2 regions of the Paraburkholderia sp. GAS206C genome follow, and region 2 is predicted to be linked to the other one. Evidence: riboswitches for the same ligand, from Rfam matches in the RefSeq annotation. Region 2 holds a riboswitch; the other holds the start of a gene.

Region 1 (8,051 bases), on a different contig from region 2:
GCCGAATCCGGCGCGCATCGTCGTCAAGCTCGGCGGCAAGGTGATCGCCGACACCCGCGAAGCATTGACGTTGCGCGAAGCGGCCTACCCTGCTGTCCTGTACATCCCCAGAAAGGACACGGACATGACGCTGCTGGAGCGCACCGAACATACGACCTATTGTCCGTACAAAGGCGATTGCTCGTATTTCTCGATCCCGTCCGGCGGAGAGCGTTCGGTCAATTCGGTCTGGACCTATGAACATCCGTACACGGCAGTCGCGGCAATCAAGGATCACCTCGCCTTCTATCCGGACCGTGTAGATTCGATCGAAGTGCACGCCTGAGCCGGCGAACTTCGCGACTTCATGACGGTTATGACTTACCGCGTGAGCAGCCTCCCGGCTTGCTCACGCGGTCCCTCTCTTCAACGATCTTCCACAGACGACCGCTCACCCGCCAAACACCTCGACCATCTGGGCATTGAACCCGTTCACGAGTTCATGCTCACCCGGCCCGGGATTGCCGCGGAACAGCATGGCCGCGTCCACCAGCACCTCATCGGTGTCCGTACCGAGCACTGCGATAGTCTCGTTGATAAACGCATCCAGCGGCATCGCCTGTTCAGCTTCGCGGCTGTTCATCAGGTCGGTGCGCACCCACGGCGGCGCGATTTCGAGGACTCGCACCGTGGTATCGCGCAACATGAAGCGCTGCGACATGATGTATGAATGCAACGCGGCCTTGGTCGACGAATACACTGCAGTCACGGCCAGCGGCACGAACGCCAGCACTGAGGTCGTATAAGCGACCACCGCATTGTTCTTCGTCTTGAGATGCCCGAGCAGCGCCGAGGTCATGCGGATCGGCCCGATCAGATTGGTCTCGACGGTAGAAACCAGCAGCACATCGTCGATCCGGCCCGCAGCGCTATCCGGTTGCATGATGCCGGCGTTATTGATCAGCACGTTGAAGTCGGGATAGTCGCGGATCAGTTGCGCCGCGGCCCGCTCGATGCTTGCCGCGTCAGTCATGTCCAGCTCGATGGCGGCCATGCCGGGGTTGGCTGCGACCACCTCGTCGAGAAGGCCGCGACGGCGTCCGCTAATGATCACCTTGTTGCCGCGCTGATGCAGCGCCTCGGCCAATGCACGCCCGATACCCGAGGTGCCGCCTGTGATAAAAATCGTGTTTCCTGTCAGTTTCATGATGGTGTCCTAAATAATTTTCAAGGCATCGTGGTTTCGGAGTCCAATGTTTCTGGGCTAGGACTTTACTCCGGGAAACGGTCGCCGAACATCGGCAGACCGCTCGCGGATTGCTCCCTGGTTGCCTCGTCCTGCAATACGTCCCAGTGCTCGGCGAGCTTGCCGTCTTCGAAGCGGACCACGTCCGCTGCAATCCACGCGGCTGGCCTGCCGCTGCCGGAGAAACGGCCATGCGCGATCACGTAGTCGCCTTCGGCCACGATCAGCTGGTTCTCATAACGTAGCGTGTCAGGCAGCGTGCGGATCAGACCGAACAGCCCGTCGCGCCCCGGTGCAATGTGTGCGCTGTGCTGGATATAGCGGTCCGACCAGAAGCGTTCGGCGGCCGCGTAGTCGCGCTTGTTGAAAAGCGTATCGAAAGCCTCGAGGACGAGGGCCTTGTTCTGCTCAGGCGTGGTTGTGCTCATGTCAGTCTCGATAGATGAAGGTAGATGAGTCGAAGCGCCGCCGGACGTCCCGGACGTCGACGGAACGCAGAGCCGGAACGGTTGCGTGGTGAAGTAAAGATAACGGCGGCTGAGCGGCAGCGGTAGCCGCTCTTTTTCGCTATCTCTTATGTATGCGGCGCATAGATGGCCGCGCTTCACGGCGCAGATCGGCCATGAGGTGTTCGACGACTGCGCGCCCTGCCGCGCGGGTTGCCCGGCCCATTGGAAAGTACGCATGCACTGGGACGTCGTCGGTCGTCCAGTCGGCCAGCAGCCTGACGAGCGAACCATCGGCCAACTCGCGCCGGCACGCCCATTCGGTCGTGGAGGTAATGCCGATGCCCCCTACCGCGGCAGCGACGGCGCCCTCGTTTTCGTTGGTCGAAAAATGCGCTTCGAGATCGACCACCACCTCTTCGCCCGCACGCTCGAATTTCCAGCCCGACGGGACCACCGACGCCGGCCCGCCGACGATGCGATGCCGCGTGAGATCCTCCGGCCTCTCCGGCGCGCCATAACGGTCCACATAGTCGCGCGAGGCGATGATCACGCGCTGGATCTGCGTAATCAGCGTGGCGGTTGCGCTCGAATCGACCAGCCGCCCGAGCCGGATAGCGACATCCACCGCATCCTTGACGAGATCCTGCGGACGGTCGCCCAGCAAAACCTGCAGACGTAGCTCCGGATGAAGTTCGAGAAACGGTGTTAGACGCGGGATGACCTCGCGAATCGCCACACTGGCCGGCATGCTCATGCGCAGCATGCCGCGCAGTTCGCCGCCATCGCGTACGCTGTGTTCGGCGTCTTCGAGCGCGATCAGGATTGAATCGAGGCGCGCGAGGAACTCGGCGCCGGCCTCGGTCAGCACGACGGCACGCGTGGTCCGCGTGAGCAGCCGCGCGCCGAGGTCGGTTTCCAGATCGGCGATGATGCGCGATACCTGCGATTGCGACAGCCCGCATTCGCGCGCCGCAGCGGAGAAGCTGCCAAGACGGGCGACACGGGTGTAAAGCTTGAGGGAGAGGATGTCCTTCACGGTGGCGGCTGTAGGTGGTTGCTGGAGGCGGGTGAGCCTGGGCAAAGGCTATACGATTGATGCATATTTCGCAAATGTCAGGCGAATCCAGTGCATGGTTGCCGGGTCGCGTGTCATCCTGATGTTCGAACCAGGCCGCATTACAGAAATCGCTTGCCCAATCTTTTGGGAAAGGCTACCTTTACGCCGTTCTACACGCTGTCGCGGGAGAGACTGTCACGCCGAAAGGCGGTGGCGGCGCCGACGGAGCAACCGCCCCGGAAACTCTCAGGCACAAGGACCGCCCAGCGGGAACATCTGGAGAGCGGCGCTTTCAGCGCCCACCGAAGGGGATTTCCGTCCGCCCGGCAACGGGATGCACACGGAAAGAAACTCTCAGGTACATGGACAGATGGGGCATGGAAGCCGGAAACGGCCGTGCTCACTCACTCTGGACCATGACATGTCACGTATAGCCATCATCGGCGCCGGCATTACCGGCGTCACGACCGCTTACGCCCTTGCGCAACGCGGCTTCAACGTCACCGTGTTCGAACGCCATCGCTATGCTGCGATGGAAACCTCTTTCGCCAACGGCGGCCAGCTCTCGGCCAGCAACGCGGAAGTGTGGAACAGCACCGCGACGGTCCTCAAGGGCCTGCGCTGGATGCTGACCCGCGACGCACCGCTCCTGCTCAATCCCCTGCCGAACTGGCACAAGTACTCGTGGATGGGTGAATTTCTGCGGCAGATTCCGCACTACCGCGCGAACACGATTGAAACCGTGCGGCTCGCGATTGCCGCGCGGCAGCATCTGTTTTCGATGGCGGAACGCGAGGGGATCGATTTCGACCTCGAACGGCGCGGCATCCTGCACGTGTACAAAACCCGCAAGGAGTTCGATGCAGCCGCGAAGGTGAATGCATTGCTCAAGGAAGGCGGTCTCGAGCGCGAGCCCGTAAGCGCTGACGAAATCCACCGGATCGAGCCCGCGCTCGACGGCACCTTCCACGGCGGTTTCTTTACACCGTCCGATTCGACCGGCGATATTCACAAGTTCACGCGCGGTCTCGCTCAGGCATGCGAACGCCAAGGTGTCGAATTCCATTACGACACGGAGATTGCTTCGATCACGCGTGATCAGACGGGCGCGTTCAGCATTGCGGCCACGAAAACGGGGCAGCCGTTTCAGCAGTCGTTTGCGCGGGTCGTGGTGTGCGCCGGTGTCAGGAGCCGCGAATTCGCCTCGATGCTGGGCGACCACGTCAACATCTACCCCGTCAAAGGTTATTCGATCACCGTCTGTCTCGACGATGAAGCGAGCCAGCAAGGCGCTCCGTGGGTCAGCCTGCTCGACGACAGCGCGAAGATCGTCACCAGCCGCCTCGGCGCCGATCGCTTCCGCGTGGCAGGAACCGCTGAAATCAACGGCTTCAACCGCGATATCAGGGCCGAACGGATTGCGCCCCTGGTCGACTGGACGCGCCGTTATTTTCCGCAGGTGAATACGTCGCGCGTCATACCGTGGGCCGGTCTGCGCCCCATGCTGCCGAGCATGTTGCCGAAGGTGGGCAAAGGCCGTTTGCCGGGCGTGTTCTATAACACCGGCCACGGGCATCTCGGCTGGACACTTTCGGCGGCCACGGCTGCAGGTGTAGCGGACGTGATCGAGCAGACCAGCCGGCGCGCGGCCTAGCCCTCTCCGGCTGCTCGCGGGCGTTCAGAAGCAGCTTGCGCTCTCGCCTCAACGTGTGCATCATGCATATATGCACACTGCACACGTTGAGGCATCGTCATGACGCAGCGCACCGAAAACCTCCTCGGCGTACTCGCCCTGCTGGTGACAGACGAGATGAACGCGCTGAACACCGTGGCCGCCCTCGCCGGCCCCACGGCGCGCGCCATGCTCAACGCCGTTGGCCAGTACCCCGATTCGTCCATCGAAGTACTGCGCGATGCGGTGGACCTTTCGCATCCGGCGGCGGTCCGTGCGGTGGCGGGGCTCGTCGAAGCGGGCCTGATCGAGAAAAAGCCCGGCCCCGACAAGCGCGCTGTAGCGCTCGCCCTCACCGCCACCGGCAAGCGTGAAGCAAAGCGCATGCAGACCGCGCGCGAACGGATGTTGCAGCGCGTGGTCAGCCGTCTCGACGCGGACGAACGCATCGTGTTCGAAGACCTGCTGATCAAGATTCTCTGGCATGAAACGCGTGATCCAGCGCATGCCATGCAGCTGTGTCGTCTGTGCGACGAGGGCCCTTGCCTGAAGGCAGGCTGCCCGGTCGAATGCCGCGACCAGGGCTTGCCCATGCCACAGCGGAGCGGCGCATGAATTCCGCGGTCTCTGCACGCTGGCGTGCGATTGGAGCGCTGACCGCCGTGTCGGCGTTCACGCAGATCGGCCAGTTCGGCATCGGCTTCATGGTCTTGCCTGTGTGGCTGGCTCATCAAGGGCTCGACGCACCGCGAGCCGGGCTCTTTTCCGCAGTTCAGTGGGCGGGCATGTTTACCGGGTTGCTTTCGGCGCCACGGCTGGTGGAGCGGTTCGGCGCCAGGCGCACCGTGTTGCTCGCGCTGGCGGCAACGGTCATCGCCTTCGCCAGCATCCGCGCACTAACCTGGCCTCTATGGATCGTCCCCGGCTTTCTGATCGGACTCGGCATGGGGCTGCGCTGGATCGCGAACGAGACCTGGCTTTACCGGCTGGTTCCTGCGGATGCCAGCGGGCGCGTGGTCGGCATGCACGAAGCGTTGATCGCCGTCGCGGGGGTGATTGGTCCAGCGCTTGCTGCGTGGTGCGGGGTCGACGGGCCGATCATTTTTATAGCCGGCGCGGCATGTACGTTCGCCGCGGCCGTCCCGCTCTGGCTGGCAGGTTCCGATGCCGCCGGTGACGCAAACACACAAAGCAGCCAACTCGCTCGCGCGTCCGGGGTTCATGAAGTTCCTGATGAAGTTCCTGATGAAGTTCCTGACGATACCGAATCTGACGAAGCCGCCGATGCTCTCCAGGCCGCCCGGTCCGCTCAGCACGCCGCCAGCAGGCAGGCAAACGGTATCGACCCGCTGATCGCCCTGGGCATGGTGGTCGTGGTGGTAGGCGGCCTGGGCGATGGCGCGCTATTCGGCCTCTTTCCCCTCTTCGCCAATGGCCGCGGCCTAAGCGTCACACAGACCGCCACACTGCTGACCTGTTTCGGCGTTGGCGGCATGGTCCTGCAGTTTCCAGTCGGCTGGCTAGCGGATCGCACTGACCTGCCGACGGCGGTCATGTTTTGCGCCGCAATCAGTGCGCTATCGATTGTCTCATTCGGACTCGCAGCGCCCGCTTCATGGCTGCTCAGCGCGAGCGCGCTGCTGCTAGGCGGTCTGAACAGCGCATTCCTCACGCTCGGTGTCTACGCCGCGGCCTCCGGCGCGAAAGCCGCACTCATTCGCAATATGCGGCTGATTTCGCTGACTTTCTGCGCCAGTTCGATTGTCGGCCCTTTGCTCGCCGGTTTTGCAATGAAAGCGCTCGGCAACGACATGCTGATATGGCAGTTGGCGCTGGCGAGCGGCGCACTCGCCGTCTACACGCTGGGTCTGCTCGAGGGCCGGCGTCAGCCGCGCGGAGCGTCCTCCACGAGCTAACGCCAACGTCAGTGCCGCTGAAGCATCAACGTGTACCGGCTACCTTGCGCTGCCGCCACAGGCACAACACATCGCATGCAATATGCGCCGCGGCAATCGCGGTGATCTCGCTCTGATCATAGGCCGGCGCCACTTCCACGACATCGGCGCCAATCAGATTCACACCGGTCAGGCCGCGCACGATCGCCAGCCCTTGCGCCGACGACAGGCCGCCTGCGACCGGCGTGCCCGTACCCGGTGCAAAGGCCGGGTCGAGGCAGTCGATATCGAAGGTCAGATACGCGGGACGCTCGCCGACAATCGACATGATCCGCTCCACCGAGGCTCGCGTACCGTGCTCGTGCACCCACGCGGCATCGAGGATATTGATGCCCATGAAGTCGTCGTTCCACGTGCGGATGCCGACCTGCACCGAGGTCTGCGGGTCGATCAGGCCGTCCTTGACCGCCTTGTAGAACATTGAGCCGTGATTCAGGCTGTCCGGGCTGTCGTCGGCCCAAGTATCGCAGTGTGCGTCGAAGTGGATCAGCGACAGCGGCTTGCCATACTTCTCGGCATGCGCGATCAGCAGCGGATAGGTGATGTAGTGATCGCCACCCAGCGTCAGCATCTTCGCATCCGAGCGCAGGATCGTGCGCGCATGCTCGACGATTGCGGGCTTGATAGTCAGCGGATTGTGCGCGTCGAACCAGCAGTCGCCGTAGTCGGTCACGGCGAGATCGTCGAACGGATTGAAGCCCCACGGATAAGGGTACAACTCGGACAACTGCACGCTTGCCGCACGCACCGCAGCGGGACCGAGGCGCGCACCGGAGCGAAAGGTGGTCGCCAGATCGAGTGGAACACCCGAAATAGCCACGTCGACACCGTCGAGCTCGCGCGTGTACTTGCGTCGCATGAACGACAGCACGCCCGCATAGGTGTTTTCGATCGAGGAACCGTACAGGGACGGACGGCGGATTGCACCGTCGCCATAGAGAAGTTCAGTCATGGGATGACCTGATAAAACATGCCGGCAACACGCGCGAGGTTTCCCGAGGTTGTACGCGTATCGCCCGGCTTCGGATTCATTGGGAACGCGACGGTGCCGTAATCGCGCACCGCCGCGCTGGCTTGCGAATCCTTTAGCGCAGCCGCACCAGCGTAGACTTCAGCTCGGTGTACTTCTCCAGTGCGTGCAACGACTTGTCGCGGCCGTTGCCCGATTGCTTGTAGCCGCCGAACGGGAAATTCATGTCTCCCCCTTCGTCGTAGCAGTTGACCCACACAGTGCCGGCCCGCAGGCTGCGCGCCATTTCGTGAGCGGTGGTCAGATTCGAAGTCCAGACTGCAGCAGCCAGACCGTATTCACTATTGTTCGCAATCCTGATGGCTTCTTCCGCCGTATCGAACGTGATGACCGACAGCACCGGTCCAAAGATTTCTTCACGTGCAATTTTAGCATCGGCCTGGGTGTCGAAAATGGTCGGCTCGATATAGTAGCCACCGCTCTCCTGCTTCACGCGGCCGCCCCCGAGCAGCAGCTTCGATTCCGCGCGGCCCGCTTCGATATAGCCCAGCACGCGGTCCAGTTGCACCTGGTCGACAATTGCGCCCATCGAGGTCTTCGGGTCCAGCGGATTGCCCGGTGTATAACCGCGTGCAGCGGCGATCAGCTTGTCGAGGAACACGTCCTTGATGTCGCGATGCACGAGCAGGCGCGAACCAGCCGTGCACATCTCGCCCATGTTGT
Region 2 (8,051 bases):
TCGAGCGCGTCGATTTGTGGCACTTCGCTCACGAACGCCGCTTGCGCGAACACGGCCAGCAGATCGGCGAGGTCGCTGCGCTTGGTGGTTTCGTCGAGCGAGATGCCGACGCGCGTGTCGCTCACGCGGCGCAGGTTGATGCGTTTGGCGACCGCCGCGTCGTGCAGCGCCTGGGTGCAGGCGCCGGTTTCGAACGTGAGCGTGTCGAAGAATGCTTCGTTGACGAGCGTATAGCCGAGCTTTTTCGCACCGGCCGCCAGCAGCGCGGCGACGCGGTTCACACGCTGGGCAATCGTCTTCAGACCTTGCGGGCCGTGATACACCGCGTACATGCTGGCCATGATCGCGAGCAACGCCTGCGCGGTACACACGTTCGAAGTCGCCTTTTCGCGGCGGATGTGCTGTTCGCGCGTTTGCAGCGCGAGACGCAGCGCGGGCTTGCCCTGTGCGTCGACAGTGACGCCAACGAGACGGCCCGGCATTTGCCGCTTGAATTCGTCGCGCACGGCGAGATATGCCGCGTGCGGACCGCCGAAGCCGACCGGCACGCCGAAACGCTGCGTGTTGCCGACAGCCACGTCCGCGCCCCATTCGCCCGGCGGCGTGAGCAGCGTGAGCGCGAGCAGATCGGCGGCAACCACCACATAGCCGCCTGCAGCATGGACAGCTTCAGCCAGGGCACGGTAGTCGCGCACATCGCCGTTCACGCCCGGGTATTGCAGCAGCACGCCGAAGGCGTTGGCGCTCGCGGCATCCGCAGCCGGGCCAACCTTCACTTCGATGCCCACCGGCGTAGCGCGCGTCTTCACCACTTCGATGGTTTGCGGCAGCACGTCGTCGGCGACGTAGAACACGTTCGACTTCGGCTTGCCCACGCGTTGCAGCAGCGTCATCGCTTCGGCGGCGGCGGTGGCCTCGTCGAGCAGCGATGCGTTGGAGATGGCGAGGCCGGTCAGGTCGATGATCATCTGCTGGAAGTTCAGCAGCGCTTCGAGACGGCCTTGCGAGATTTCCGGCTGATACGGCGTGTAAGCCGTGTACCACGCCGGATTTTCGAGTACGTTGCGCAGGATCACCGTCGGGGTGTGCGCGTTGTAATAGCCCTGCCCGATATACGAGCGGAACACCTGGTTCTTGTCGGCCAGCTCACGCAGCGCGGCGAGCGCTTCGGCCTCGCTCTTCGGTTGCGCGAAGGGGCCGAGCGGCAGCGTTTCGGTGCGGCGGATCGTCTTCGGAATCACGGCGTCGATCAGCGCGGCGCGCGAGGCGAAGCCGAGGGCTTCGAGCATCGCCTGGCTGTCGGCCGAATCCGGGCCGATATGCCGTTCAGCGAAGGCGTCATGCACTTCGAGCGCGGCGAGCGAGAGAGGAGTGCGGTTCATCAGACGATCCGGGTGTTCGAGCTTCATGGGGTGTTCCTGGCGGTGCGGCCGTCCGCGTTCGTCGGACGCCGCACCTGACGGTTAAAGCGGGTTTGAAATAACTTACTCGCCGATCGACTTGCTGTACGCGTCGGCGTCGATCAGGCGGTCATGCGTTGCATCGGCTGCCGGCTTGATCTTGAACAGCCAGCTGTCATACGGCGTGCTGTTGACGGAGTCGGGCGTGTCGGCGACAGCCGTGTTGGCTTCGATGATTTCGCCCGAGACCGGCGCGTAGATATCGGAGGCGGCTTTCACGGATTCGATGACGGCGACGGTGTCGCCGGCGCTAACGGTCTTGCCCAGTTCCTGGACTTCGAAGAAGACGATGTCGCCGAGCGCTTCTTGCGCGTGGTCGGTAATGCCGACCGTCAGCGTGCCGTCTGCTTCGGTGCGGACCCATTCGTGCGATTCGGTGTATTTCAGATCGGCCGGGATGCTCATCGGATGCTCCTGTGCGGTGTGTACGGTAAAAACTTAAAAAGGAGGAAGCGCGCGCAACGAAAGCTTAAGCAGCAAGAACTTTGCCGTTGCGCACGAACGGCAGTTTTACCACGCTTGCGGGAAGGGCTTTGTCACGGATTTGCACGTGGACGACATCGCCGGGCTTCACGTCCTTCGGCACGCGTGCGAAGGCGATGGATTCCTGCATGGTGGGCGAGAATGTACCGCTAGTGATTTCACCTTCACCGTGCGGCGTGACGACCTTCTGATGGGCGCGCAGCACGCCGGCAGCCTTGCCGTTTTCCTTTTGCAGGATCAATCCGACGAAAGCGCACTGGCAACCGTCGGCTTCGAGCTTCGCCTTGCCGACGAAGTCGCGCGGCGAATTCAGATCCACGGTCCAGGCGAGACCGGCGTCAAGCGGCGAGACATTGTCGTCCATGTCCTGGCCGTACAGATTCATGCCGGCTTCGAGGCGCAGCGTGTCGCGCGCGCCGAGACCGGCGGGGCGCACGCCCTGACGCACCAATGCGTCCCAGAACTCGCAGACGGACGTGGAAGGCAGCACGATTTCGAAACCGTCTTCGCCGGTGTAGCCGGTGCGGGCAACCATCAACTCGCCGAACGGCGTGTTCTCGACGATGGCGGCGTTAAACGGCTTGAGGAGTTCGGTGGACGTACGGGTGGACGGCGCGACTTGCCAGACCTTTTCGCGGGCGTTCGGACCTTGCACGGCGACGATCGACAGATCGCGGCGCGGCGTGATGGTCAGGCCATAGCCGCCTTCGGCGTTGAGCTTGCCGAACCAGGCGATGTCCTTTTCTGCGGTGGCGGCATTGACCACCAGGCGGAAGTGGGTTTCGGAGAAGAAATAGACGATCAGATCGTCGATCACGCCGCCGTTCGGGTTCAGCAGGCAGGTGTAGAGCGCCTTGCCCGGCGCTTGCAGCTTGCCCACGTTGTTAGCGATTGCGTGTTCGAAAAACGCGCGGACGCGCTCACCGGTGAAATCGACCACACACATGTGCGACACGTCGAACATGCCGGCGTCGGTGCGCACCGCGTGGTGTTCGTCGATTTGCGAGCCGTAGTTGACGGGCATGTCCCAGCCGCCGAAATCGACCATGCGGGCCTTCAGCGCGCGATGGGTGGCGTTAAGCGGGGTGTGTTTGAGTTCGGTCATCAGGGCCTCAGGCAATCTCGACGGATAACAAAAAGGCCATGCGGCTTCATTCCTCGCGGCCAAAAGCCTGCGAGCGATGCCATGCATGACCCCTCTGTCCTCGATACCTGAGAGATTGCGCTGCCGGGCGGGTTCGCAAGTGCCTGCAAGCCATCACGGTGAAACGCGCGCCCCTTCGGTGGGCAGCCTGCCTGGCTCGATGATGGTCGATGCCGGTGGCTACTGCCGCTCTCCAGAGTGCGAAAAACCGGTGCCTGATGAAGCCCGGACGATGCCGGAATCAGACGGGTTCTTCGACGCAGCCGGTCCTTTTGCCTGAGAGTTTGTGGGTGTGCCCCTTCGGCGGCGCGGCCCGCAAAAAACATGGCGGCCAACGCTCTCTCCCGACGCGTGCGGCGAATGTACGCGAGGCCCCGAGGCTTGTCAAATGAAGGCTTTAGAGAGCTATGCGGCGGTGCAGCGGGCGGTGCGAGCGCCAAAAAAAAGCGCGGGGAATGACCCCCGCGCCTGTGCTTTCACAGCGAATTGCCGAACAGATTGACTGAGCGGCTTACTCGCCGATCGCGTGTGCTGCGCCGTCGAGTTCCTGGTTCAGCACGCGCTGCTCTTCACCCGACAGGCCACCACCATGCTGGGCAGACATGTCACGCGCTTCCTGACGGATCACGTCGAGGCGGTGATGCAGCGCGCCACCTTGCGGGGGCGGGTAGTAGCCTTGATTGACGTGATTGTCGATGCGGCGGCTCAGGTTGTCGGCACGACCGTAAACCTGATTCAGGCGCTGAACTGCGATTTCGTGCGGGTTAGGTCCCGGGGGCGGTGCCTGTTGCGGGACCACACAGGCGGCCAGCGAAGAAACCAGTGCCAGACTTGCCAGCGCACGGGTGAAACGTTGCATGCGTACTCTCCTTTTGTTGGTCGGAGTTAGCGCTTGAGCGCTTACTCCGGTCCCATGCAGTTGCCTGCGGTCGTCGTGGTCTTGATCGACGGTTAGATCGATATCGTGAAGCAACGGCTAGCCGCAGCCACACGATGACCTTAATTCAGAAACATATTGTAACGGAGCGTCCCTTTCGGAACTGTTAGCAGCGGTTGTCAGCATGTAAGCTGAGACTTGCGCGGCGATCTCAGCGGATTCGTTCAAAGGGCAGGCGCCGGCCTTCCTCTTCGCTGCGCGCGGCCAGTTCGATGATCGTCATGACGTCGACGGCGTCCTGAGGGCTGACCGGGAAACGCTCGCCATCGAGGATGGCTGCCGCCAGCGAGCGGTAGAAGCCGATATAGTCGCCGTCGCGGGTCGGCAGGGCGCGTTCGGTTTCCTGATTGCTCGCGTCCAGTACGCGCAGCAGACCCGCCGGGTTGCCGCCAGCAAAGCCGGCGTCACCCGGGCGCAAACCCGCTCGCAACTGATCTTCCTGGGTGTCGAGTTCACGCTTGACGTAGCTGCCGCGCGTGCCGTCGATTGCAAAGCGCGGCGGCGCGAGCGCGGTGAGGGTGGTCGCGTGCAGCACGACTTCGAGATCCGCGTAGCCCAGCTGCAGATGAACGTAGTCGGTGGCGCCCCCGCCATCGCGATGCGTTTTGACGGTGGCCGACACCGTGGCGGGCGTGCCGAAGAGCGCCAGCGCCTGGTCGATCAGATGCGGCCCGAGATCGAACAGCAGGCCGCCGCCACGCGACGCTTCCTCGCGCCAGCGCGGCCGCACATCCGGACGGAAGCGGTCGAAATGCGACTCGTAGTGGGTAATACGGCCCAGCTCACCGCTGGCGAGCAGGTCGCGAACGGTGAGGAAATCGCCGTCCCAGCGACGGTTGTGGAACGGCGCGAAGGTGAGGCCTCGCGCCAGCGCCAGGTTGGCGAGCGTGAGCGCCTCCGTGGCCGTCAGCGTGACCGGTTTGTCGACCACCACGTGCTTGCCGGCTTCGAGCGTGCGTTTGGCGAAGTCGAAGTGGGTGTCATTTGGCGTGGCAATCACCACGCATTGGATGTCGTCGAGCGCGAGCAGCGCATCGAGATCGGGCACGACTTTGGCGTGCGGATAGTCGGCCCGAGCCGGCTCGGGCTTGCTTGTCGCGATCGCAGCGACCGTGGCCCGGCCGCAGTGCTCGATCACCGGCGCGTGGAAGGTGGCGCCAGCAAAACCGTAACCCATCAATCCTGTTTTCAGCGGTGCAGACATGTGAGTTTCCTGCAAGAATGCGCGCCGCTTTGCCACCGCGGCGACGACGCGCGGCCTGTAATTGTGGCATGTCCGAGCCGTCACCGGCTTCGTGTTAGCATCCCTGCCCGCACCCTCAACCCGCAATACCCCCCGCCCAAACACGATGTCCGCTGGCCTGAATCCCGCTCAAAACGAAGCGGTGCGCTACCTCGATGGTCCCTGTCTTGTGCTTGCCGGCGCAGGCAGTGGCAAGACGCGCGTGATTACGCAGAAAATTGCGCACCTGATCGAAGTCAAAGGCTTCGAGCCGCGACATATCGCGGCCGTTACCTTCACGAACAAGGCGGCGGCGGAAATGCGCGAACGCGTCGGCAAGCTGCTCGAAGGCAAGACGCTGACCACTCCCGGCAAGGAAGGCCGCAAGGTGCCCGTCAATCAGTTGACGGTGTGTACGTTCCACTCGCTCGGCGTGCAGATTCTGCGTCAGGAGGCCGAACACGTGGGCCTGAAACCGCAGTTCTCGATCATGGATTCGGACGACTGCTTCGGCATGATCCAGGAACAGGTCGGCTCGACGGATAAGGGTTTCATCCGCAAGATCCAGTCGATCATCTCGCTGTGGAAAAACGGCCTGATCATGCCGGAAGAGGCGGTGGCGATTGCGGCGAACGAGGACGAGCACCAGGCGGCGATTGTCTACCGCAACTACGTCGCCACGCTGCACGCTTACCAGGCGGTGGATTTCGACGATCTGATCCGCCTGCCCGCCGAGCTCTTTGCGAAGAACGAAGCGGTGCGCGACCGGTGGCAGAACAAGCTGCGCTATCTGCTGATCGACGAGTACCAGGACACTAATGCGTGCCAGTACGAGCTGCTGAAGCAACTGGCCGGCCCGCGCGCTGCGTTCACGGCGGTGGGCGACGACGATCAGGCCATCTACGGCTGGCGCGGTGCAACCCTGGAAAACCTGGCGCAGCTCGGCAAGGATTTTCCGAAGCTGCATCTGGTGAAGCTGGAGCAGAACTACCGGTCGACGGTGCGGATTCTGACGGCCGCCAATAATGTGATCGCGAACAACCCGAAGCTGTTCGAGAAGAAGCTGTGGTCCGAACACGGCATGGGCGACACGATCACCGTGACGGGCTGCAACGACGAGGAGCACGAAGCGGAATCCGTGGTGTTCCGCCTGTCGGCGCACAAGTTCGAGCGGCGCGCGCAGTTCCGCGACTACGCGATCCTGTATCGCGGCAATTTCCAGGCGCGGATCTTCGAGCAGGTGCTGCGGCGCGAGCGGATTCCGTATGTACTGTCGGGCGGCCAGTCGTTCTTCGACAAGGCCGAGATCAAGGATATCTGCGCGTATCTGCGGCTGATCGCCAACGCGGACGACGATCCTGCTTTCATCCGCGCCATCACCACGCCGCGGCGCGGCGTGGGCAACACGACGCTCGAGGCGCTCGGGTCGTTCGCGGGTCAGGCGAAGGTGTCGCTGTTTGAGGCGGTGTATATGGGCGGGATCGAGGCGCGGCTGTCGGTGCGCCAGGTTGAGCCGTTGCGCACCTTCTGCGATTTCATGCAGCGCCTCACCGACCGCGCGGAAAAAGATCCGGCCACCGAGGTGCTCAACGACCTGATGGACGCGATCCACTACGAGGCCCACCTTTATGACGCGTTCGACGAGCGCCAGGCTCAGTCGAAATGGCAGAACGTGCTGGAATTCGTGGAGTGGTTGAAGCGCAAGGGCACCAAGCCCGAGCCGGAAGCGGGCTCCGAGGCGACCGGCTACGACAACGCGGACGGTCTCGCGGATACCGGCAAGAACCTGCTGGGCCTGATCCAGACGGTGGCGCTGATGTCGATGCTCGAAGGCAAAGAGGAGGATCCGGACGCGGTGCGGCTTTCGACGGTGCATGCGTCGAAGGGGCTCGAGTATCCGCACGTGTTTCTGGTGGGCGTCGAGGAAGGCATCATGCCGCACCGCGGCGGCTCGGACGACGCGCCGATCGACGACGCGCGTATCGAGGAAGAGCGCCGGCTGATGTACGTGGCGATTACGCGGGCGCAGCGCAGTTTGCATCTGAACTGGTGCAAGAAGAGAAAGCGTGCGCGGGAGACGGTGGTGTGCGAGCCGTCGCGGTTTATTCCTGAGATGGGACTGGACGAGGCGCCGCCGCCGACGGCGGAGGAAGCCCCGATGACGCCGAAGGACAGGTTGGCGAGTTTGAAGGCGTTGTTGCAGAAGCCTTGAGATTTAGGCGCGGGACGCGAGCAAGACCACGCGCGCGGCAGGTGCATCGACGCTTCCGGCGCGGTGGCACGCTACAGTGGTTCGGGCCTGCCTAACGGAGATCCGGAGATCCATCCCGCATGACAACCTTGCCGCTCGCGCGCTACCGCAGCGCGCTCGAAACCTATATCGACGCGAAGGACAACACGCGTCCTGAACGCATCGCCGAAGTCTTTGCGACGGATGCCGTCCTCACCTTTTCCCTGGCAACCTCGAATATTGCGTTTCCGGCCCGCACGGTCGGAACGGTGGCAATTGCCAGGACGCTGGTGAGCGACTTCGGCGCGCAATACGCGCAGTGCCGTACTTACTACGTATGCGATTCGCTGGAGGCAGTGGGCCACAAGATTGAAGCGCTGTCGTGGCTCGTGCTGATGCGCGAGCCTGCCGCCCGTGCTTTGCGGGTTGGGCATGGCGTGTACCGCTGGACCTTCGGTTCCGATGCGACCGCGGATGAAGGGCGCGTGACCGCCTTTCATATCCACATCGCGCGGATGGACGTGGTGTCGGATCCTGATGGGGCTCTGCTCGCGGCGCTGCAGGGTGGTCTGAGT

What was found. Region 2 has a riboswitch for glycine ahead of gcvT (glycine cleavage system aminomethyltransferase GcvT). Riboswitches for the same ligand answer to the same signal wherever they lie in the genome.
Region 1: another riboswitch for glycine. It lies ahead of P3T20_RS01260 (D-amino acid dehydrogenase); the one in region 2 lies ahead of gcvT (glycine cleavage system aminomethyltransferase GcvT).

What each region holds. Positions count from the first base shown of each region.
Region 1 is NZ_JBNDKR010000001.1:261,103-269,153, forward strand. It holds gene P3T20_RS01240 (DUF427 domain-containing protein) at 1-325, shown strand, start outside; gene P3T20_RS01245 (SDR family oxidoreductase) at 431-1,186, opposite strand; gene P3T20_RS01250 (nuclear transport factor 2 family protein) at 1,252-1,653, opposite strand; gene P3T20_RS01255 (LysR family transcriptional regulator) at 1,793-2,710, opposite strand; glycine riboswitch at 2,998-3,111, shown strand; gene P3T20_RS01260 (D-amino acid dehydrogenase) at 3,153-4,385, shown strand; gene P3T20_RS01265 (MarR family winged helix-turn-helix transcriptional regulator) at 4,485-5,018, shown strand; gene P3T20_RS01270 (MFS transporter) at 5,015-6,319, shown strand; gene speB (agmatinase) at 6,345-7,310, opposite strand; gene P3T20_RS01280 (aldehyde dehydrogenase) at 7,444-8,051, opposite strand, start outside.
Region 2 is NZ_JBNDKR010000007.1:354,353-362,403, forward strand. It holds gene gcvP (aminomethyl-transferring glycine dehydrogenase) at 1-1,409, opposite strand, end outside; gene gcvH (glycine cleavage system protein GcvH) at 1,485-1,865, opposite strand; gene gcvT (glycine cleavage system aminomethyltransferase GcvT) at 1,930-3,048, opposite strand; glycine riboswitch at 3,133-3,294, opposite strand; glycine riboswitch at 3,341-3,444, opposite strand; gene P3T20_RS21320 (hypothetical protein) at 3,599-3,946, opposite strand; gene P3T20_RS21325 (oxidoreductase) at 4,176-5,228, opposite strand; gene P3T20_RS21330 (UvrD-helicase domain-containing protein) at 5,374-7,458, shown strand; gene P3T20_RS21335 (hypothetical protein) at 7,578-8,051, shown strand, end outside.